Methanotorris formicicus Mc-S-70: one gene and its partner. The main gene of each other region encodes a partner of the protein of the gene in region 2 in a complex. Links are inferred from orthologs where the notes say so. Each region holds a gene or a part of one and is shown on either strand. Other genes may lie near its edges.

The links.
Region 1: the proteins of METFODRAFT_RS03180 (region 2) and trpE are in contact, whole or in part, in a crystal structure (PDB 1QDL), measured with the Saccharolobus solfataricus proteins. The link is inferred for Methanotorris formicicus Mc-S-70 from one-to-one orthologs. Residues at the interface, in WP_009992310.1 of Saccharolobus solfataricus: Tyr10, Ser12, Phe13, Val14, Tyr15, Asn16, Gln19, Gly22, Glu23, Arg32, Asp34, Pro55, Gly56, Thr57, Lys60, Asp63, Arg100, Val104, His106, Gly107, Lys108, Ile109, Thr133, Tyr135, His136, Ser137, Leu138, Glu177, Ser178, Val179; in WP_009992309.1 of Saccharolobus solfataricus: Glu95, Lys96, Ile171, Arg172, Ser173, Gly174, Tyr175, Ile176, Phe177, Glu264, Ala268, Leu271, Met272, Val274, Asp275, Leu276, Arg278, Asn279, Gly282, Lys283, Cys285, Val286, Pro287, Gly288, Thr289, Val290, Lys291, Val292, Lys316, Pro338.

What each region holds. Positions count from the first base shown.
Region 1 is NZ_AGJL01000004.1:14,091-30,539, forward strand. The notes cover bases 758-3,653. They hold trpE (anthranilate synthase component I), read right to left. Parts: upstream 2,975-3,653; coding sequence 1,541-2,974; downstream 758-1,540. Other genes in these bases: METFODRAFT_RS01280 (acylphosphatase), read left to right, coding at 1,088-1,507; METFODRAFT_RS01290 (ATP-grasp domain-containing protein), read right to left, coding at 2,984-3,653. In the rest of the region: METFODRAFT_RS01270 (V-type ATP synthase subunit D), read left to right, coding at 1-127; METFODRAFT_RS01275 (DUF22 domain-containing protein), read left to right, coding at 174-548; more of METFODRAFT_RS01290, read right to left, coding at 3,654-3,802; METFODRAFT_RS01295 (DUF2117 family protein), read right to left, coding at 3,817-4,929; METFODRAFT_RS09850 (hypothetical protein), read right to left, coding at 5,307-5,612; METFODRAFT_RS01305 (hypothetical protein), read right to left, coding at 5,806-6,288; METFODRAFT_RS01310 (radical SAM protein), read right to left, coding at 6,476-7,411; METFODRAFT_RS01315 (DUF166 domain-containing protein), read right to left, coding at 7,515-8,210; METFODRAFT_RS01320 (PLDc N-terminal domain-containing protein), read right to left, coding at 8,215-8,454; METFODRAFT_RS01325 (OsmC family protein), read right to left, coding at 8,467-9,033; TDT family transporter, read right to left, coding at 9,046-10,089; METFODRAFT_RS01335 (ABC transporter ATP-binding protein), read right to left, coding at 10,238-11,029; METFODRAFT_RS01340 (FecCD family ABC transporter permease), read right to left, coding at 11,016-11,981; METFODRAFT_RS01345 (ABC transporter substrate-binding protein), read right to left, coding at 12,125-13,210; METFODRAFT_RS01350 (DUF2119 domain-containing protein), read right to left, coding at 13,367-13,963; METFODRAFT_RS01355 (radical SAM protein), read right to left, coding at 13,968-15,689; and 2 more genes.
Region 2 is NZ_AGJL01000012.1:23,201-29,671, reverse strand. Bases 3,733-6,471 are described here. They hold METFODRAFT_RS03180 (anthranilate synthase component II), read right to left. Parts: upstream 5,524-6,471; coding sequence 4,942-5,523; downstream 3,733-4,941. Other genes in these bases: argS (arginine--tRNA ligase), read right to left, coding at 5,634-6,471; METFODRAFT_RS03185 (hypothetical protein), read right to left, coding at 4,448-4,939; cyaB (class IV adenylate cyclase), read left to right, coding at 3,763-4,305; METFODRAFT_RS03195 (Rrf2 family transcriptional regulator), read left to right, coding at 3,733-3,753. Also shown: METFODRAFT_RS03215 (TldD/PmbA family protein), read right to left, coding at 1-435; METFODRAFT_RS03210 (segregation and condensation protein A), read right to left, coding at 600-1,283; cyclic pyranopterin monophosphate synthase MoaC, read right to left, coding at 1,487-1,945; METFODRAFT_RS10595 (transposase), read left to right, coding at 2,060-2,194; METFODRAFT_RS03200 (DUF2334 domain-containing protein), read left to right, coding at 2,563-3,294; more of METFODRAFT_RS03195, read left to right, coding at 3,319-3,732. UniProt on the Methanocaldococcus jannaschii protein: Part of a heterotetrameric complex that catalyzes the two-step biosynthesis of anthranilate, an intermediate in the biosynthesis of L-tryptophan.

The DNA of each region.
Region 1 (16,449 bases), on a different replicon or contig from region 2:
TCCAAGATTGGAAGAAACCAAAAAATACATATCCATGAGATTGGATGAGATGGAGAGGGAGAACTTCTTCAGATTGAAACTTATTAAGTCAAGGATTGAAAGAAGAGAAGCAGGGGAAGAGGTATAACTTTGCTTAATTTTTATTTGTTTTATGAAAAATTTAGGTGGTAATTATGTTTAGAATCCTTGGAAGAGTAGGGAAAATAGAGCATGAGATAGAATCTAAAAAATACCTCTATGACTTCAAATTTAAAGAAGGGGGCAAAATCATCCCCATAGTTGCTGATGAAGATGTTGAATTTAAGCAAGGGGATGCAAAATCAATAAAAATAAAGGAGATAAAGATACCTCCAAAGCATCTAATTTTGTTATGTCCTTATGCAAGACATAGGGTAGGTCATATTATTGCAATAGGTGAGGAATTCCCAGTACCGGTTGAGATGGAGAGATCTGCAGATAGGGCAATGTTCATTGCAGGGATTGATGGAAAAGTTAGTAAGGATGATTTAATAGGAATGGCATTGTTAATCCCTATTGAAGTCATGTAAATATTTTGATATATTCATTCTTTTATGTGGGTAACACTTAATTGGGGCTATTGGATTTATTTTTGGCATTACTTGGATGATAAATCTATTTTTTTAGAAAGATTTTTATATTTTTAAATATTAATATTTGATGTATTAATAAAGAATGTGTGGGGTTTATAGATGTTCTCACATAATGGTTATTGGAGGAATTATTTTTACAGTAATTATGGATATCTTATGTGTTTATCGTTAGTGCAGTAAAAACTGGGGTTGAAAGGGCTTGAAGAGACCCAACTACAAAAACCAGCACTAGAAATTTTAGGAAATTTATGGAATGAAAGATTGTGAGGATTTATGAGAAGTATAAAAATATTATTGATAAATTTAAGTTGATAAGAGAGGTTTATATCAATTTATATGAATCGGTAAATTTAGATAATATATAGGTGCCTATGATTTAAATAAAACAAAAATCCTCAACAATCTACAATAAAGATTTTTTAAATCTCAAAAGATTAATAAGTTAAGATGGATAAATTATTTTAATGGTGAGAATTATGCCTACAACTTATGAATTAAAGATTTATGGAAAAGTTCAGCATGTTGGTTTTAGAGAGAGGATTGAAAACTTGGGGCATGCTTTAGGTATTGACGGGGTTGTATATAATTATAAAGATGGAACCGTTAGGATTTTAGCAAACTTTACAAGCGAAAGAAAAAAGCAATTGTTTATAGAATTCATAAAAGAGTTGGAAAATGAAGATAAGTTAATCAATATTGAGAAGATTGAAGAAAAGAAATTGGATACCTACATTGAATTCCCAGAAGGAATTAATAGGATTTCATCAGATGATTTAATCGAGTTAAATAAAAAGTTAGATGAAGGGGTTAAATATATTAAATTAATTTTTGGAGAGATGGAAAAAATGAATGCAAAATTAGACAAAATCATAGAATTATTGGAGAAAAAACTTTAATCATCTCTGAAATATCCACACTATTTATTAGCATTATTTTTTTATGGATTTTATTGTACTTACCATAGCCATACCTTTTTTCTCGGTTTCTTCCCATTCCTTCTCTGGAACACTATCTGCCACAACTCCTGCTCCAACCTGTATATAGCCCCTATCATTTACAACTTCAATAGTTCTTATTGTTATTGCTAAATCCATAACATCATCCCATCCAAAATAACCAATTCCTCCACCATAAGATCCTCTGTATGTTTTTTCCAATTCCTCAATTATCTCCATTGCCCTAACTTTTGGAGCACCACTTAACGTTCCTGCTGGGAATGTTGCCTTAACCGCCAAGAAGGAATCATAGTTATCCTTCAACTCCCCAACAACATTGCTTACAATATGCTGAACATGGGAGTATTTTTCAATAACCATAAATTCATCAACTTCAACTGTTCCAAACTTTGAAACCTTTCCGACATCATTTCTTGCCAAATCAACAAGCATAACATGTTCTGCCCTTTCTTTTTCATCATTTAAGAGAATTTCTTCAAGTTTTTTATCTTCTTCCTCCGTCTTTCCCCTTCCAATTGTTCCAGCAATAGGTCTTGAAATTATATATCTCTTCCCATCCTTGATATCTGTTTTAACCAAAATTTCAGGAGAAGAACCAATCAACTTCCTCTCTCCAAAATCCAAATAATACATGTATGGGGATGGGTTAATCTCCCTTAATTTCTTGTAAATTTCAAACAAATCATATCCTTTCAAATCAACCTCCATCCTTCTTGATAAGACCACTTGGAATATGTCTCCAGCATAGATGTATTCCTTTGCCTTTCTAACAGCCTCTTCAAATTCTTCTTTTTCAAAGTTGGATTTTATTTTTATATCGGTGTTTTCATCTTCATTTTTAGAGTGGATTGAAGAGTTACAAAATCCTTCATTTTTTGCCTTATTTAAGATATCTTCAAGTTTTTCTATGCCTTCTTTGCTATCTGATACCAAGTTTATTGTTTTTTCTTTTAAATCATAGGAAATAAAATCTTTAACAATAAAAAATTCTGCATCTGGGAAGTTTAAGTCGTTTATAGGTCTTGGTTGGATTTTATCCAAATCTATCCAATATCTTATTATATCATAAGATAGATACCCAACAAGCCCTCCTTTGAACCTTAAATAGGATGGGATTTCCTCAATATGTTTTAAGTGCTTTAAATACTCATTCCTCACTTCCCTCAAAGCATCCAATGGGCAGTTGTATTTTCCTTCTAAATGCTTTATTTTTTCCCCAAATTCGGTGAACGCCTCAATTTTTAATTTCCCATCTTTAAACTCTATTTTACCTTCTGCCTTTCCCAATATTGAATATCTCGCTATTTTTGGAACACCCTCTGCAGACTCTAACAAAAATGTATTTTCTCCAATAATACTCCTATAAGTTTCCAATGGTGAAACTTCCATCCTTATTTTTTTAATCATAATTTCCCTCTATTTTTTCATCTTATCAATACAAAAATCAACGATTGCATTAGGCACATCAACAAATTTCATCATCCCTCTAAATTGAGGTGTTATGTTCATTTCTAATATGTAAGATTTATCTCTACAAACCAAAACATCAACACCAACAATATCAGCCCCTACTTTTTCAACACATCTTAAAATTAACTCTTCCATCTCATTATTCAAATTAAACTCCCTAACATCTGCCCCAAGAGAAAAGTTTGCCCTCCAATCATTTTTTGGTATCCTTTCCATAGTCCCAATAATCTCATCACCAACAACAAATGCCCTGACATCACTCTCATATTTTACAAATTCCTGGATAAAGATTTCCCTGTTGTGGAATCTAAGGAGTTCGATAATATTTTTTAACTCATAAATATTACTTACTTTTACAATACCATTCCCATAACCACCGTATATTGGTTTGATAACTATTGGGAAATTTATACTATTTTTTTCCATAGCATTTAAAATCTTCTCTAAGTTATTTGTGTAAGTTAGAAATGATTTTGGCATGTATTTTTTTAGTTTTAGATAGGTTAGATATTTATTTTGGCATGTATAAACTGTTTCCGAGTTATTTATAACATTTAGTCCTTCACTTTCAAAATACTTCAATGCATATATGCCCTCAAATAAATAACTCCTCTCAACCCTTGATAATATTAGATCATAATGGTAATCATCACCATTAATAACCTCTTTACTATCAACAAAATCTATCTTTAAATTTCTCTTTTTAAATGTATCTAAAATCAATTCATTTTCATAGGTTCTTTTATGTGCAAGAACTCCGATCATATCTCTCATCTTTTCTATTTTATCTCTTTATATTTAACCTCATGTTCATGTAAAATTTCTTTAACAACTTCCAAACATTCACTAAAAGATATTCTCCCTGTCCTTCTATCTTCAAACACCTTCATTAACAACTCTCCAACATCATCATCCCTCATATTCTCAATTAAAAATATAACAGAACCCTCTGCAATAATAGGATTTTTTAAAATCTCATCCCTATCCCCATCAGTAATTCCTATTATCCTAATTCCAAACCTCGCTAAGATATCCCCGCAGATTGTTGTTGTATCGTCCCCAATAGTTATTACAACTGAAACATCCTTATTCCCAATCTTCTCCAACACATCCTCCCCTGCATGGTTTATAAAAACAACCTCTCCCTTATTTAAAATCTCATTATTTGATGGATAAGAATCTTCAAGATTAAATGCAGATGGGTGTCTTCTCAATAGCCCAGTTTTTATAACCGCCTTTTCCAAATCAATTCTGCCTAATTTTTCAACCCCATGCTCTTTTATCTCCCCATTTATAATATCAACTATTTTCCCATCCTCTACTACAATAACAACTTCTTTATCCTTTGCCCTTCCAACAACAATCCCATTTACCATTATTGCCTCTCCCTCATCAACACCATGAACCCTTCTAAATACCCTGTTTCCTTCCCTCCAAACACTCAACCCATCACTTATACAGTTCTCAACCTTTAAATTTAATGCATTTAATAAAAAATCAACTATTTTTTTAACTTCCTCGCTATTGTTGTTATTCCAAACAATTATCGTTCCATCTTTCTCCCCTGGTCTCTCTATTTGGATTATTGCCTTACTTATGTTAGCCCTCTCAACAACAATCCTTCCAAATGTATGCCCAGTTTCTTTTGACTTTCCATAATTCATCAAAACCAAAACGTCATTATCCGCCAATTTTTTTAGGGATTGGGAAGGCATAAGTTTTTCTGAAATATCAATAACATCCTGCAAATTGTTGTCAATAACTGCAACCCTTCCCATAGTTCCTCCGAGTTTTGCCTTGACATCTCCAAAATTCTTTAACAAATCTATTATTTTCTTTGCATATCCACTATCAACTATTTCCGGCCCATGAACAACAACACCAATCCTCATAATCTCCCTTTAAAAAATTTTTAATTATTTCCAAACAAACCCCATTTCCAAAATGGAAAACATTAACTTTAAAATCTCCTTCCCCAATAACATCTTCATAATCAAAAAGTTATCAAAATCAAATCTCTACAATTTAACTTTTTCCCAATTTTAACCAGTTTTTAACTTCTCTATCATAATTATCAAAGTTTAAATCATCTGACAGTGTGATTACGATAATCCGTTATTTATCAGTTCTTTACTACACTCTCTAACGACTTTATAAAATGATATTCCATTTTTGTAGCCCAAGTATTCGATGCAATTAAATAACATTCCCATTAACCTAACAAATCCTATATTACTCTTTTCTGATGATAAGTAATTCCCTTCAACTTCTAAAATCGACTTATCTCCTCTATGCTTTCGCCTGTGATAACAGGCGAGTTACGAAAAACCGTAGGTTTTTCGTTTGACTCTTCTATCTTACATCTTTTTAAATACTCGTTTATAATATTCTCAGCCTTCTTTTTATAGTTTGTCGAGACCAAATATTTAACTTTCCTCTGCCCTTCCATTAACACTCCAACGATTTTAACTTTCCCAACATTTGGAATATTAACTACTTTCTTGGACAATTTAAACTTTATCCCTTTAATAGTCCTTAATTTAATCTTATCTTCGCTAAAATCCTTCTCAAACAACTCTTCTATTTTAACCTTCTTACCGAAAAATTCAATTATATGGTTTTTCCTAACTCTTCCAATGTAATCGACCTTTAATTCTTTACATCTCTTTAAAACTTTCTTTATCGTTACAAAGCCGTCTCCAATAATCGTCCTCTTAATAATATCGGAAGTTAAATCAATAATTTCGATAAATATATCTGTGGCTTTTTTATTTAGCGGTTTTATTGTAGTATAAATGGAATATATCCCTTTCGTTTACAAAGTAAGCGAGTAGTGAAATATAAAGTATTTCACATAATTTTTCGTGGTAGATACAGGTGTTTATTTGCTCTTGATATGGTTTTTTATGATTTTCTACGTAATTGTATCGAATAGAGCATCCATAAACGTTCTTACTGAATCTCCTCAATAAGGTTGAATCGATTATTATTGAGAATTTAAATTTACGATTGTCCAAAATGTTGGGAAGATTTAATAGTTGAGTATAAAGGCAATTCTCGATTTCTGAGAGCTCTTGAAGTTTCTTGATTATGGTTGTTCGATGAATTCCTAAAATCTCTTCAGATATTGCTTTAATCGTCTTTATCTCGGTTAAAGTTCTAACCAAACAATAATCAGCTAAATCATCCAAATTGGCTATGCCTAAAGTATTTAAACTATTAACGAGTAATTCTTTAAGTGTGGGTAGCATGGTTTAATCACCGTTTTTTAATTGGGTATTTAAATCGATACTATTTTATTTTTTTGGTTTTAAAATCGATAATGAGAAATCACACTATCAGTAATGCATATTCGGAGATACTGACCATTTACTGTTCCGCTATAAGTAAATAAATATTTTTGAAAACCACAATTTTTTATTATCAAAATAAGGATAATCATTTAATTCTAATAAAATAATATTTTTTCCCATCAATTTCAGTGCATTCCAAATTTTCACTATTTTTTAATGCATATAGGTATTTCCCAACCTCTGAAATATGTAATCCTAAGGCATTTGATAAATCTTCAACAGTGCATGGTCTTATTTTTAATATTGAGGAGATTCTTTCAAGGACATTGGAGTTTAATGATTCTTTATACTTCTTTTTACTTGTTCCTATCATACATGCTTTTTCTCCAAGTATTTCTTTAATTTCTTTTAATCTTTCATAACTCACTTTTTTTGCATATTTCTCGTATGGCGGTCTTATTGGTGTGTTTATTTCAATGTTGTTTGGGTTTATTTTATCAATTATTTCTTTGAGTTTGTATATGGTTTCATTATCGTCATTTATTCCTTCCAATACCATCAATTCGATATTTAAAATGGTTTCTTCTGCCTCTTTTCTAAATTTAATCAATCCTTCAACAACATCTTTAAGTTTTATTTTTGTTCTATGGATTTTTTCAAACATCTCTTGGTTTGTTGATGTTAATGTTGCAGAAACCAAATCTACCTCTTTTAAAGCATTCCTAACATGTTTGTAGTTCATCAATGATGAGTTGGTTATAACGCAAATTGGAATATCAAATTCCTTCAATCTCTCAATTGCATCTTTTAAATAAGGGGAGAGTGTTGGTTCTCCACTTCCAGCAAAGGTAATGTAATCGATATTTTTGTTATCAACTATCTTTTTAACCTCATTGTAAATATCTTCATCTGTCGGGAATTTTTCCAATATTTCCTTTGGAATCTCTTTTGGAGAACTGACTAAATACCTTGTTCTTCCAAGTTGGCAGTAGATGCAATCAAAGGTGCATGTGTGGTAAATAGGGTCTATACCTAATGATAAACCTAATCTTCTTGATGGAACGGGACCATAAACAAACATTTTCTCACTTTTTGCAGTATTATTTTTCGTTATTCCTCTTTCTCAACAAATCCAATTGATTCGTTAATTATACATTTATTTACTTCACTTATGATTAGTTCTTTTATTTTTTCCTTAAATATTTTATCTCCATTAAGCCATTTTCTATTGCCTCTTTATGCAAAGTTAATGCCTTTATTTTTTTGCATTCTTCATCAGAAAAAAGATGAATCTTCCCTGCAACGCATGGGTATCTTTGTATAAGCATTGATCCTTTTCTTCCAATATCATCCACATCCATTCCAACCATATTCTCTGCCATAAAGATTGTTGAACCACAAATAGACGTTCTTAAAACCTCAACATCCCTAACTTTACCGCCCTCAACATAAACTTTGACCTTTGGCTTTCCAAATTCTTTCAAAAACTCTTTTAGTTTTGGATATTTTTCTATATTTAAGTTATCCTCATCAATTTCACACATAATATGTGGGCATATTGCATCGAACTTCTGTAATTCCTTTTTTTGCCCATTTCCTCTCCATGCAGCAACAATTATGGCAATGTTGGGGTTTTCCTCTCTACATCTTCTGCAAACTTCATAAGTATTGTCTGGATGTGTTGTGTAGGTTATGAGAATATCCGCCTCCTTAAATTTCTCTACTATTTCTTTTGGTAACTCAATTTCATCTACAAAAAAATTGGATGGTTTTGGAATTCTAAAAAATCCTGTAAATTCATTGATTTTTGCATGTTCCTTTAAGATATTTCCTGCTCTTTCACCATAGGCACCATCTGAAACAATCATTATTTTTGCCACTTTTTCACCTTTTTGAGAGGAAATAATAAATTATTGCCCCAACAATCCCCAAAAACCAAACAACTAAAAGCCATAGAATTTTTTCAAGAGTTTCTAAATCATCTCTTTTAAGTATATCCAACACAACCCATATAAAGACGATTATTTTTATTACCCACCACATAAATCCAAAAACCATAAAATTAAAAAATGGAAATTCCATAATTCCAAAATTTCCCATGGGATGCATTGTAGAAAACCACATTATTTCACCATTTTATTCAAAAATTACATTCTTTTCAATCTCACAATTTAAGGAGTTGCTAATTAAACATTTTTTAAAACCTTCTAAAACCAATTCTTTTAATTCTTCTTTATCTATATCCTCATCAACTTTTACATGGATATTTATGCTTATCTTCTTTATCTTTCCTTCTTCAAATGATTTCTCAGCCTTTCCATCAACTTTTATCTTTGCATCAATGTTGTTATCTTTTAAAGTGTTACCAACACCTATACAGATACATCCACAAAGTCCAGCCAAAAACAAATCCATTGGGGATATCTTTTCCTTTACAGAACCTTTTCCCCCTCTTGAATGGATTTTCAAACCTTTAACACTTAACATTACCTCAAACATATCTAAATATTCAGCAAAAACTTCTTTATTCTCATCCTTACTTACAATTATATTTAATACCTTTGCAATAAATTCTTCTCTTTCATTTTCAGGGATTTTCATTAAGAATTTATCCAAACATTTTGGCATCATTTTAGGCATCATTTTTGGTGCCATTTCCTCGCATGTTTCAGAAATGTTTTGCATATCCATATTTAAGTTCATGTTATCACCTTTTTAATGTCCCTTAAACGGATATCCGTGGTATGTTGCTATTGCGGTTTTTATAAGGGTAATTGCCCATAATCCAAACAATAGCCAGTATAATCCAAAACCAATATAATCTATTATATTGTAGTGGAATATTCCATAAATTAGATGAGTAGATGCCACATAAGCACCAAGGGGGAAGATAAATGCCCACCAAGGCATACCATAAGGCAATTTTAGGTTTTTAATATAGTATATTGTCATTATTATTGCCATCACAGCCCACCACAATCCAAAGCCCCAGAATAAAAATGAAAACACATAAAACGGCTCTTTTATAGGTATAAATGAGGAGTTATTTACTAAATTAAGTAGTGCTATAACTCCAGCACCGATTGGACCCAAATTAATCCATATTGTTGGTGCCAATGTTGAAGGTAGTGGGTTGTGTAGTATGAATCTATATATTACAATTGCCAATAAAGCAAGATATAAGAAAAATCCTGCACCCCATCCAAAGTAATTAACAAGAACAGTTAGTTCATACCAAATTCCACTTAAATGTGGCATAATTAAACTTCCTGCAATGGGAATAACTATTAGACCAACTGGTGGAATATACCAACCTGGATTAACATGGTCTAACTTTATATGATCTGATTTGAACATATAAAATGGTATAACAATGCTAAATATCGCCATTCCTATTGCACCAATGCCCCAAAATATCTTCCCAATAAACATACTATGGCCTATGTTTATGAAATCAGAGCCCAATACAAGCATTGCCACAGCAACTGTTGGATAGAATGAACTTAATATTGGATGCTTTAAGTCAGCAAAGGCATTTTTAGGATACATTATCCATCTTAAAGTCCAGGGGATTATGAATGCAAAGAACATTAACACATTAAAGTAAAACAATACAACAGCAACATCGTTCAATATTGGAAGATATGATGAATACATAATGCTCGATATGGCCAAAATACCTGTTCCCATCACAGATGCAAACCACGATGGCACAAAATTTTTTACAATATCCCATTTTGACTCACATGCCTCTAACATTTTTTTCACCCAATTTTGCACATATGCGTATAACATTGTGTCCTTATATTTAAACTTTTCTATATATTGATTAATTTAAATATTTTTAAAATAAATTTAAATATATTAATATTATGTTAATAAAAATAGTAAAATCCATTTTGCAAACCTACAACACAACATCCAATTCCAAAAACTCCTTATTTGGAACAACCAACTTTTTATCTGAGAATTTAATGAGTTCTGTTTTTAATCCGTTATATAATCTTTCTATATTTTCTTCTGTTATAACATCGTCTGGTTTTCCACAATCGATTATAACCCCATCCTTCATTAAAAATACATTATCACAAAAGAAAAATGCCAAATTTGGGTCATGAAGGGATAAAAGAACAAGTTTACCAAATTTCCTTGAGATTTTTTCAATCACTGACAAAACCAAAATTTGGTTCTTGAAATCAAGATACGATGTTGGTTCATCAAATATCATTAATTTTCCTTCTTGAGCCAAACCTCTCGCTATTAAAACTAATCTTTTCTGCCCTCCACTCAATTGAGTAAATGGCCTATCTTTTAGATAATTAATTCCAAGAATATTTAGACATTTTAATGTTATTTTTTCATCTTTACTATTTGGCCCTTCTAAAAAATCCACATGTGGATTTCTTCCCATTAAAACGGTATCAAAAACTGTATATGGAAAGTTAATAGAAAATTCTTGAGGAACGTAGGATATTAATTTTGCTCTATCTTTAAATCCTAAATTTAATATATTCTTTCCATTAAATTCAATAATTCCTTTTTTTGGTTTTAGTAATCCAACAATGGATTTTAAAAGTGTTGATTTTCCAACTCCATTTGCCCCTAAGATGCATCCAACTTCATGTTTTAATTTAAGGTTAACGCCCCTAAGAATTTCTTTTTCTTCATAATAAAAATAAAGATTTTCAATCCTTAACATAGTACATCCCCCTCCTTTTAACTAAAATAATAAACAAAATTGGAGCCCCTATGAAACTTGTTATAACGCTCAAAGGAAGTTCTGAGGATGTTAAAGATCTTGCAATGTCATCACAAATAAGTAGAAGGGATGCTCCAACAACTGCAGTTGCTGGGATGAGTTTTCTATTATCAACCCCAACAACCAATCTCGCTATATGAGGACTAACTACCCCAACCCAAGTTATCATCCCTGCAATTGAGGTAGAGGCAGAAGTAGCCAATGTTGCTAAGACAATAGACAAAGTCCTATACTTCTTTACATCAACGCCTAATGCTTTAGCCTCTTCATCTCCCAAAGAGAGGATGTTAAAAACCCATCTTAAGCATAAAATACCAACAATTCCTAAAACCATTGGAAAGAATGCAACTTCTAAATCCTCCCTCCTAATCCCTGAAAAACTTCCTAAAAGCCAGAAAACAATTGTAGGAAGTTTGTTGTATGGATCTGCTAAGTACTTTGCCAAACCAACGAGTGCAGAGAAAAAGGCAGATATCATCATCCCCGCTAAAATCAAACTCAATAAACTTTCTCCAAGACATTTTCCTAATTTATATGCTAAAACAACAGCAACAATACCAAAAATAAATGAGAATCCTTGTATAAGATATGGATTTAAAGGAAAAACTAAGATTGCAAATACTGCACCAAATGCAGAGCCACTTGTAACCCCCAAAACTCCCGGACCTGCTAAGTAGTTTTTAAATAGATTTTGAAAGGTTATCCCTGCCAAACCAAGAGAAGCCCCAGCAAGAGAAACTGCAATGATCCTTGGTAATCTAACATCAAATAAAATAGAATATGTTAAATTATTCATATCCCATGGGAGAAATAGAAATCGCCCAATAAATAACGAAATAACAAACATTCCTAAAAATAATAAAAACAGCAAAGTGTTATGACAGATCTTCATCTATGACACCCAATTCAAAATTTATAAATTTCTGGATAGGTTTTTTCAGCAATAACTGGAAACTACTTTCTTATTAGTGTACATTTTACATGCCCCTCTAAATTTTCTGGAATTTTCTAAATAATAAGAAATTAAATAAAATTTTAATCCAATTTCCCAGTAATATTCACTTTATCAACACTCAACCCAAAAAACTTCTTATAGAACTCGTCTGCTTTGGTTTTAATGTTTAGATCTTTGAATTCCTCAGGGTGTAGAACTTTTGCAGTCCAATACAATCCAAGAATCCACTTTGGACATGGGTCAATCCAATTTTCTCCATCATTTGGTACGACATAAACCTTTTTATTTTTAACAGCATTTATCTTACTCCAAGCAGGATCATTGAGTATGTTTTCCTTAACTTTTCCTGCAGATTTTCCGTATTGAATTATCAATATAACATCAGGATTCCAGTTTGCTACTTGTTCAACATTTATTGTCTTTTTTCCAGATAGATCTTTTGAAACACTCTCTCCCCCAGCCATCTCTACAAGTTTACTTTGAAACATATCTCCTCCAAAGGTTTTGTATGCCTTTGCCTTTCCACTATAGTATATAATAAGAACTTTTGGTTTTTCTTTGGTTTTCGAGATTCTTTTTTCTATATCTTCAGCATTAGTTTTGTAGTAGTTTATTATCTCATTAGCATAATCTTCTTTTTGAAACACTTTTCCCAATGTTTTTATTGTACTATAGATATCATCAATGCTCTCAACTTTTATACAAACAACTGGAACTCCAAGGCTTTCAAGTTGGTTAACATCTTTTTTGTTGGCTTGCCAATATGCTGCAATAACAAAATTTGGATCCTCCTTTTTTATTTCCTCAACATTTAATGTTCTGCCATTATTTGCCTTTTCTTCAGCCTTTGGATCTACTAATTTGTAAAATTTAGTTCCCCACATCCATCCAGCATAGTATTTACCCCCCTCCCCAAGGAGATAGATGAAAGAAGGACTTAAACCATAAACCGTTATAACTTTTTCAACTGGCTCTTTAATTTTTACCTCTTTTCCAGTGGCATCGGTAATTGTTACAAAATTTTGAGTCGTTTTCTCAGCAGTAGTTTTTTCATCATTTTGAATATTCATTGTTTTCTGTTCCATACAACCACATGCAATCACTCCAAGGATTAGAATTCCTATTAAAGGCAAGATTGTTATGATTCTTTTTAAATTATTTTTCATAGTAATCACCCAAACGGAATTATGCTTCCTTATGCCGTAAGATTTATTCCTATTCTTCACCAAGGGATTTATCCATTAAAATAATTACTATTTGTGATTACTATTTAAATATTATGTTTATCAAAAATAATTAACATATTTAGACAATTATAAAAATTAAAAAAGAACTAAATGGTATCTTTTTGAAAAATCTTTAGCCATTTTTATTGATTCTGGATAGTATTCTTTTAATTTTTTAATAATATCATCTCTTGTCGGGTATTTACTCCCAATTTTTAAGATTTTTATAATTTCATCTTTGACTTCGTGAACTTTCCAACTTGGAATCTCAACCGTCATGCAGAAATCTTCTTTATCAAATTTATTCCTTAAGATTGGAGAAATTGAAGCAATTAAGATGTTGTTCCCGATGTCTATAAGTGGAGGTACTTTTCTATCATTCCCTGTTAATTTTTTGTAAGATTCTTCTTTGTAGGTATGGAGTTCAAAATAGACGTTTGGTCTATACTTTTCAATAATCTTGATTAACGTCTTCCCTTCGATAGTTTCGTAATATTTTTCTGACAGTGTTGAGATGTATCTGCTATTTTCAACCAACTTTGGAACAACCACTACATTACCAACGTAATTATCTTCTCTCAATAAATTTACAAAATCTTTAAGCACAATTTCTGTAAATTTTCCTTCATTTCCATGTAATCCTCCAACAAACAACTTTGTTGTTCCATTACCTTTAAATTCAAAGATTTCCATACTCTCACTTGTAGAATGAACGGTTTGAGATTTCAAAAGATGTTTCATAAAACCTTTCATAAAACTCATTAGCCTCTTTTTGAATATTAAAGTTATAGATTTTTGGATATATCTTATTTGCAATGAACATCAAACCTAAAATCCACTTTGGACTTCCAAAATCCCATCCAACTGGTAATCTGTAAATCTTTTTATCTTTCAATGCCTTTATAGAAATACTATGCTTATTACAATATTCAATGAAATCATCCTCTGGGCAGGATAAAAATCCTGAGATAAATACAACATCCGGATTTAGTTTATTTAATTCTTCAACTGAAATATTTACACCAGGTTTTCCCTTTCTCTTTATCTCTTTATTTAAACTCCTTCCACCTACAAACTCTACAAGTTTATTTTCAAATCTACTCCCATTTAAAGCAAATAATGGATAACCCATTGAATAATATACATTTACTACCTTTTTTATTTTTTCCCTTATTTTTTCTATTTCTTTCATCTTTTTGATGATATAATTTATTAGTTCTTCTGCATTTTCCTCATTTTTGGCTAATTTACCTACATATCTAACGACATTCAAATAATCATATAACGTTTTTTCTCCTCCCCATACCTCATGAAATTCCTTCATGAATGATTCATTTAATGTTTCTTTCCAAATATTGCCTATTGTTTCTTTATCTTTTACACCAATAGCAGTTAATATTGCTAAAATCATCTCCATTGCCCTTGTAATTCTATACCCTCCAAAAAATCCCTCTTCATCAAATACACTTTCACTTATCTTTCCTACAATTTTTATCTTATGATAATCTTTGGTATATTCCAAAATTCTTGCCCCCATTGGACCGTAGAACTCTCTCTTTATAATTATTTTCCCATTTTTTGTTGTATTTAGATATTCTGTTCCGGGAGAGTTGAAAAGATAAACATAATCCAAATATGCCCTAAGTTCTTCACATACCTTTTCTGCTTCCTTTATACTTGGTTCTAAATGCATATCTACATCACCAAGAGGAATAAAACGCATAATTTGAAGAGGAATATCTCTTGAAATAGAGGAGAGGGATTTAGCTATATCTATTATTTCGTTTTCTTTTCCTTTGATATATGGAACAGAAACTTCAAAATGAATATTATTTTTGTATAAGATTTTTATATTCCTAAATATTGGCTCTGCCGATGGAACTTTGCAGAATTCTTGGTAAATCTTATCAGAAAATCCTTTTAAACCAACATTTACAAAATCCAAATAAGGAGTTAATTCTCTCAAAGATTCTTCAGTAAAATATAGATTTGTTGAACAACCTACAAACAAGTTATTTTCTTTTACCAATTTTGCAAGTTCTTTAAAGGAGTGATGTGAAACTATTGGATCATTAATACAGAATGTTATGCCAATGCAGTTTTCATCCTTTGCCTTTTTTATAATTCTTTCTGGTGGAATCTTTTTGAGAATTTCTGAAGCAGATTCTACATTTTTGATTAAAACTTCAGATATACAGCCAGTACATTTGAAATTGCATCCAATACTGCTTATTTGCAAAACTTTATGTCTCGGATAGAAGTGGAGTATTGGCATCGTCTCAATAGAGATGGGAAATAAAAATAAATAACTATGGGGGAATCTCTCAATTATTTTTCCATTTTTATTAGTATACATTCCGCATCTTCCAGTTCTTCCTTCTAAAATTTCACATCTAAACTCACATATATTGCATCTCATATTTTCACTCTTTTTTTATTAAAATCCATAAGCCAGAATCATTATTTATAATTTTGTAATTTGGAATGCCTGCTTTATTTAGGATTTCTTTTAATAACTCTTTGTTATGGTTCCCCATCCTTGACTTTACTTCATTGTCCCAATTTGGATTTCTTTTCCTCATTTCAGCGAATATCTTTTCCTTCAACTCCTTATTTCCAAAACCTCCTCCAATATGTGCCATTCCTTCTGGTTTTAAGACCCTATAAATCTCTTTAAATGCTTTTACCTTATCTTCCCAAAAAAACATTGAACCCCTACTGATAATCAAATCTGCAAAATTATCTTTAAATGGCATATTATGCACATCCCCAAGAATTGGAATGATTTTGCCGTCTAATTTTTCCTCTTTGGTATATTTCTCTGTAAGTTTAAGCATATCTTCTGAAATATCCAATGCATAAACCTTTAAATTGGTTATTTTTGCAATACCTCTTGCCAAAGCTCCAGTACCAGTTCCTAAGTCAATACAAATCCCATCCTTTATATTTGTTCTTTCTACAATCTGTTTTGCAATAACCGGATAAATTGGAGCAAATATATTCCTTACAATCTCATCAAAATCCTTATAATCATCTTTCACATTCCCACCACATAACTGCCACTTTATTATTGACTATAAACTTCCCATCCTCCGACTTTTCTATTAAATAGTTCTTTATTTTTTCTTTAACTTTTTCATCTACCTCCTTAAACCTCCCAATAAAACTTGCCACATACC
Region 2 (6,471 bases):
ATTAACTATTCTATTGTATTCATAACTCTTAGAAACTCCTCCACCAGTTACAATAACACCTTCATCCTTTGCAATATCTCTCATTAAAATCAAATCACCTAACATTTCTTCCTCACTCAATTCCAAAACATCTTTGTAAAAAATCCCCTTTGGTTCCTTAAACTTTTCTTTTTCTGCAAATGAAACAAACTTATCTTCAACTAAATTTTTCATTGCTTTATATACTACCTCAGTATCCTCTTTTTTTGAATATGCAAAACCAATCTTACTATTTTTTATGACTCTAACTCCAATCCCAAAGTCCTTTGACAACTCTACACTATCTACACTTTCCCCATCTAAATCAATTGATGAAGAAATTCCTTTTGAAATAAAAATCTCAACTTCAAATCCTTCCTTTTCTCCAATGTTCATGATTTTCTCTATAATGTCCATTTAATCACCTTTTATTCCTTTAATTTAATAATCAAATCGCAACCTTTTAAAAAGGTAGCATCCAAACGGGATAGAGTATGATTGTATGCGAATTTTTTAATGATTATTTAAACCATAACTAATTTTAAATCGCTCAACATCCTCTCTGGGGTTTTTATTGTCCATTATTCCTTTAATTTAACAATTAAATCCTCAAATAACTCCTCCTGAATAAGTTCAACCTTTCCATCATTAGCCAAATATAATGAGGGGAGGAAATACTTAACTTTATCCTCTTTTGACGAGAACTTTTTTTGAAATACCATGATTTTTTCCCTTCTTAAGTCATCCAAAAGTTTTTCAATAATATCAGAAATATCGTCCTCTTCAATCAACTCTTCAACAATATCCTGCACATCCTCTAAAATTACAGATTTTTTATTGCTTTTGCTTTTTTTTATTTTCTTCTTTTTTACCTTTTCCAGTTCATCCTTCAATGTCTTTATCAAATCATCTAAGGTTATTTTTTCTTTATTAACCTTTGCTGGTGGTCTTCTCACTGGCGGGGTTATCTTTACATCTTCATTATCTTCATCATAATTATAGTAATCATCATAATCCTCATAAAATTCATCCCCATATTCTTCATTGGCAATCTCACATTCACCATAAAGTACCTCCGACTTCATTCTCAGCAAAATCCCCCCAACAAGAATAACATCGGCAGATAACCTTATATCAAATCTTTTAAGTTCCTTTATTTTGCCCATATACAAATCAGCAATCTCCGCTATATTTATATTCCAGGGATCTATGTTCTTTTTTTCTATACTTTCTTTTATCATCCTAATCCACAATTCAAACTCCATAAAACCACCACTGACTGAAGACATAGTCGTTTGCGTTATAAATGACCGTATCTTTCATAAAATTAAAGAGTATGATTGGGTATTATTTGGAATTTTGCCCTTAATTATTGTTCTTTCAAAAATTTGTTGTGATTGAATAAAAGCAGAGAATTTCACAAACAACTATACAACACCACTTTACCAAATAAAACATTAAACATTATTCATTTTTTAACCTTTTTCACAACCCTTATTCCATAGATTTCGGTGTTTGGATACCCTCCATTTTCATCCTTCTCCACACTTTTAACCATATCCCATATTGTTAATAAAGCAATAGAAACCCCAGTCAATGCTTCCATCTCAATGCCTGTTTTGTAGGTTGTCTTTACTTCAACTGTTGTCTTAATTTTGTCGTCAAAAATCTCAAAATCAACTTTAACAGAAGTTATGGGCAAAGGATGGCATGCTGGAATTAAGTTGGGGGTGTTTTTAACCCCCATCATCGCTGCTATTTGTGCGGTTGTTAGAACATCCCCCTTAACAATTTCATTCTTCTTTATCAACTCTATTGTGGATGATTTCAATTTTATATATCCCTCTGCAACACACACTCTCTCAACATCTTCTTTTTTTGAAATATCGACCATTTTAACTCCTTTTTCATCAACATGAGTTAGCATACTATCACCAAAATGATAATAAGAAATATATATCCATATTAATGTACACTCATCTTCACTTACAATTACATATATAAATAATAATTATAAATAATAATCGCAATATATAATCTTATGAGCGTCGAAGTATATAAGTTATTCATACCAAAGGATGAGGAGTGTATTGCAATTATAAGGGAGATTAGATGGAGTGATAGATATACTTGCCCATATTGTGGTTCGAAAGATGTTGTAAAGATACAGATGTAATTCGTGTAAAAGACACTTTAACGACCTAACTGGAACTATATTCGCTAAAAGGCGAATACCTTTAGGAGAGATGTTTTACATAAAAAGATTTCTAATCATTTAACAGTTAATCACGCATCGAGGGAATACTCTAACGGAATATAACTGCGAATGCTTCCATTCGATAATCAAACCTTATCTAAGAAAACATCGAGGCATTAGTCGAAAAAAATCTCCACCTATATGTAAACTTCTATACATTTATATGCAACTATAAATCGAATTGGTTCTCTGAATTACTTATAATCATGTTAGGTAATGATACTTGAAGATGAGCGAAATGTAATAAGTTTTTTGATTTAAAAGGTGGGATATTGAGATTGCTCTATATGCTACTTCCGATTTTACTTATATTTGGCATTTACAAAGTTATATATATAGATGAAAAGATAAACTTAAATACCAAACCCCCGAATTTTAAAAATAATGTATATACCCACAAACCCATAATCTTAGTGCATGACGTGAGTCCCCTGTACTATAATGAGTTGAAGGAAATTGTGAAGATAATAGATAAATACCACTATCAAAATAGAACATATTTATTTGTCATAGTAAACCACAACAATAGATACAATTTAAAAAATTATCCGAAATTTGTTGAGTTTCTTCATAAATTGGAAGATAAAGGATACCATATCGAACTGCATGGCTACAACCATATAGATGGTGAATTTAACTGCAATAAAGAGGTTGCAAAAGAAAAAATTAAAAAATCATTGGAAATATTGAATGCTTGTGGATTTAATAATATATCTTATATCATACCACCAAGATACGAAGTTTCAAAGGATGCTGAAAATGTTATGCTATCCTACAACTTAACAATTATAACGAAGAATTATATTATAACAAAAACAGGAAAGATTCCAATAGAAAATAGGGAATATACATGGTATTTACCAAAAAGTTTTACAGGAATTGTGTTTCCTATAGCGGAATTTGATTATAAAATGTCTAAATACTTATTCTATCTCTCAATACATCCAAAGAGTATAAACTATGGAGGAGGAATTGAATTTTTAGATGAGTTTTTAAATCAGACAACCATAACAAAATAAACAAATATTTTCAAAAGTGAAAAGATGAAGGTTAGCGGATTAACAAAAGAGATTATGGAACTTTTAAAAACCTACTCAACAACAAAGGAGATTGCAGAAAAATTAAATATGCATCCAAAAAATATAGATAGACATATAAGAACTTTGAGGGATTTGGGGTTAGTTGAGACAAAAAAAGGGAAAAAAGGGGGAATAAAATTAACAAAAGATGGCAGATATCTGATTGAAAAGGGGGAGATAAACTTATCAATAATAAAAGTGCAGATTATAGCAAAGGATAGGATTGGCTTGTTGGCAGAGATAACATCAAAGATATCAGAAATAAATGGTAATATATTATCAACAACACTCGAAAAGGATAATGAAGATGTAATAATTTGGCTTGTTATTGAGAATGTAGATATTGATGAGTTGAGGGAGAAACTAAAAGATACCGTTAAAAAATTGATAATTCTTTAAGGTGGTTTTATGATAGAGGTTGAGATAAAGGCAAAGATAAATGAAGATGAACTGGAAAACATAAAAAAAATATTAAAAGACCTTGGATTTGAAAAGAAAGAGGTTAAAGAACAAGTAGATATTTATTTTAATGGGATTGATAGGGATTTTGCAAAGACGGATGAGGCGTTGAGGATAAGAAAAGAAAACAACTTATGGTTTATAACCTATAAAGGTCCAAAAATTGACAAAATATCAAAAACGAGAGAGGAGATTGAGGTTAAAATAGAAAATGGGTATAAAATGGAAAAAATCCTTGAAAAATTGGGATTCAAAAAAGTTCCACCAATAAGGAAGATTAGGGAGATATACAAAAAAGGAGATATTGAGGTATCTATTGACAATGTTGATGGTGTAGGGCTTTATTTGGAGTTAGAAAAAACTATTAAAGATGAAAAAGAAAAAGACACTACCTTAAATCTACTCATGAATATACTGAAAAGTTTAAATATAAGTTCAGACAGATTAGAAAGAAAGTCATATTTAGAATTGCTACATAAGAGAGGATGCTGAACAATAAAATCTTTTTCTAAAAAGTTTTGACCATATTCGACTGTGGAGGGAAGGTAATGGATAAAAGAAAACTCCTTGCAATTTTGATAGGCGTGGCAATGATATGCTCAACAATACCATTCTTTCTCATGAATTTTTAAATTTATTCAAAATAATCCTTTAATCTATATACGATTTCCTTTAAATCATTGATATTCTTTGCTCTAACATCTTTCTTCTGGGGGAATTTTAAAATTATCTCATCAAAAATATCTGTATTGTGAGGTTTTTTCATTAGATAGTAGTATCTTGTTATGCAGTTTATCCTCGCAGTGATTAACTCACTCAAATAATTTAAACACGTATTTATTCCCAAAGTTTCATCTGCAATCAATGAGTTAGATTTTTCTGATTTTAGAAAGGCAATACCCACAAGAATCTCAGATATATCACATTTAATTAATTCCTTTGACCTCTGCTGTTCTTTCTTTAATTCATATAGATATATTGCCAAATCCTGTAAATTCTCCCATGGTAAACCAAAATTAACTTTATCAATATCCTCTTTTTTTAATTTCCACAATGGAACTTTTTCATCATCCAATAAAACTTCATATTCCAAACATTTTCGGAATAAAATTTCATAGACATCCATTTTTAGCCCTCTATGAAGTTTTTAATTAATTTTAGTCCCAATTTTGGAAATGGGATTTCTTTTGAGTGAGTTAAGACACTCTCTGGGTGGTATTGAACGCCCTCAATTGGCAATTTCTTATGCCTAACTCCCATAACATACCCATCATCTAAACTCTTTGCGGTTATTTTTAACTCATCTGGAACTTCATAAGCAACTAAAGAATGATACCTTGTCCCATAAAATGGATTTGGGATACCTTTATATATCCCTTCCCCATCATGCTCAATTCTGCTTGTTTTTCCATGCATGATGTGCTTTGCTCTCCCAACCTCTCCACCAAATGCCTCAACAATACACTGATGCCCCAAACAAACTCCTAAAATTGGGATATCATCTATCTCTTGAATGATTTTTATGCAGTTCCCTGCCTCTTTTGGTGTTTTTGGTCCTGGACTGATTATTATCCTATCTGGATTTATTTTCTTTATTTCCTCTAATGTGATTTTATTATCTACTAACTTAACTTTATATCCTAAAGTCCCTACGTATTGAACTAAATTCCAAACAAATGAGTCAATATTGTCAATAATTAGGACTTTCATTGTTTCACCAGAAATTTTTGGAATTATCAAAAAGATAAAGTAAATTACATCTTACTTGGACACAAATGGGATAGGATGCCTCGCTTCGCTCGGTATCCTCTTTTAAATAATTACATTTTACCAGGACAATCAATACCCAATAATTTTAAGGCATTCTCTATAACAATTTTAGTTGCTTCTACCATTTTTATTCTTGAGGATTTTTTAACATCATCTTCCTCTTTTAATATTGGGCAATTTCCATAGAACTTGTTGAATGCCTGTGCAACCTCTAAGGCATAATTTGCAATTATGTGTGGTCTTCTACTCTCCGCCGCTTTTTCAACAATTTTTGGGAATTTTGAGAGCGTCTTTATCAATATTTTCTCACTGTTATCTAACTCATAGTTAAATAAATCTTCATTACTTTCAATCTCAACCTTCTCCAAAATTCTACAACATCTTGCATGGGCGTATTGAATAACTGGACATCCAACCTTCTCAAAGTCAAGGGCATCTTCCCATTTGAATACCATTGATTTTTCTGGAGAGATTCTGACAATGTTGTATCTCACTGCACCAACTGCAATTATGGTTGCTATTTTTTCTATCTCTTCTTCATTATCCGTTATTCCCCTCTTTTTAACTTCCTCCAATGCTCTTCTCTTTGCCTCCTCAAAGAGTTCATCAACACTTATAAACCTTCCTCTTCTTGTACTCATAGAACCTTCTGGGAGGGAAATGAATTCATAAAACACAACCTCAGGGACATCATAGCCAAGTAATTTTAATGCCCCTTTAACCATCTCTGCTGTAAGTTTATGGTCTGCTCCTAAAATATCAATTGCAATGTCACAATTTTCCATTTTATCTACGTGATACGCTATGTCTCTTGTTGAATACAAACTTGTTCCATTTGCTCTCGCTAAAACCAACTTCTTCTCTATTCCAAAATCAGACAAATCAAGT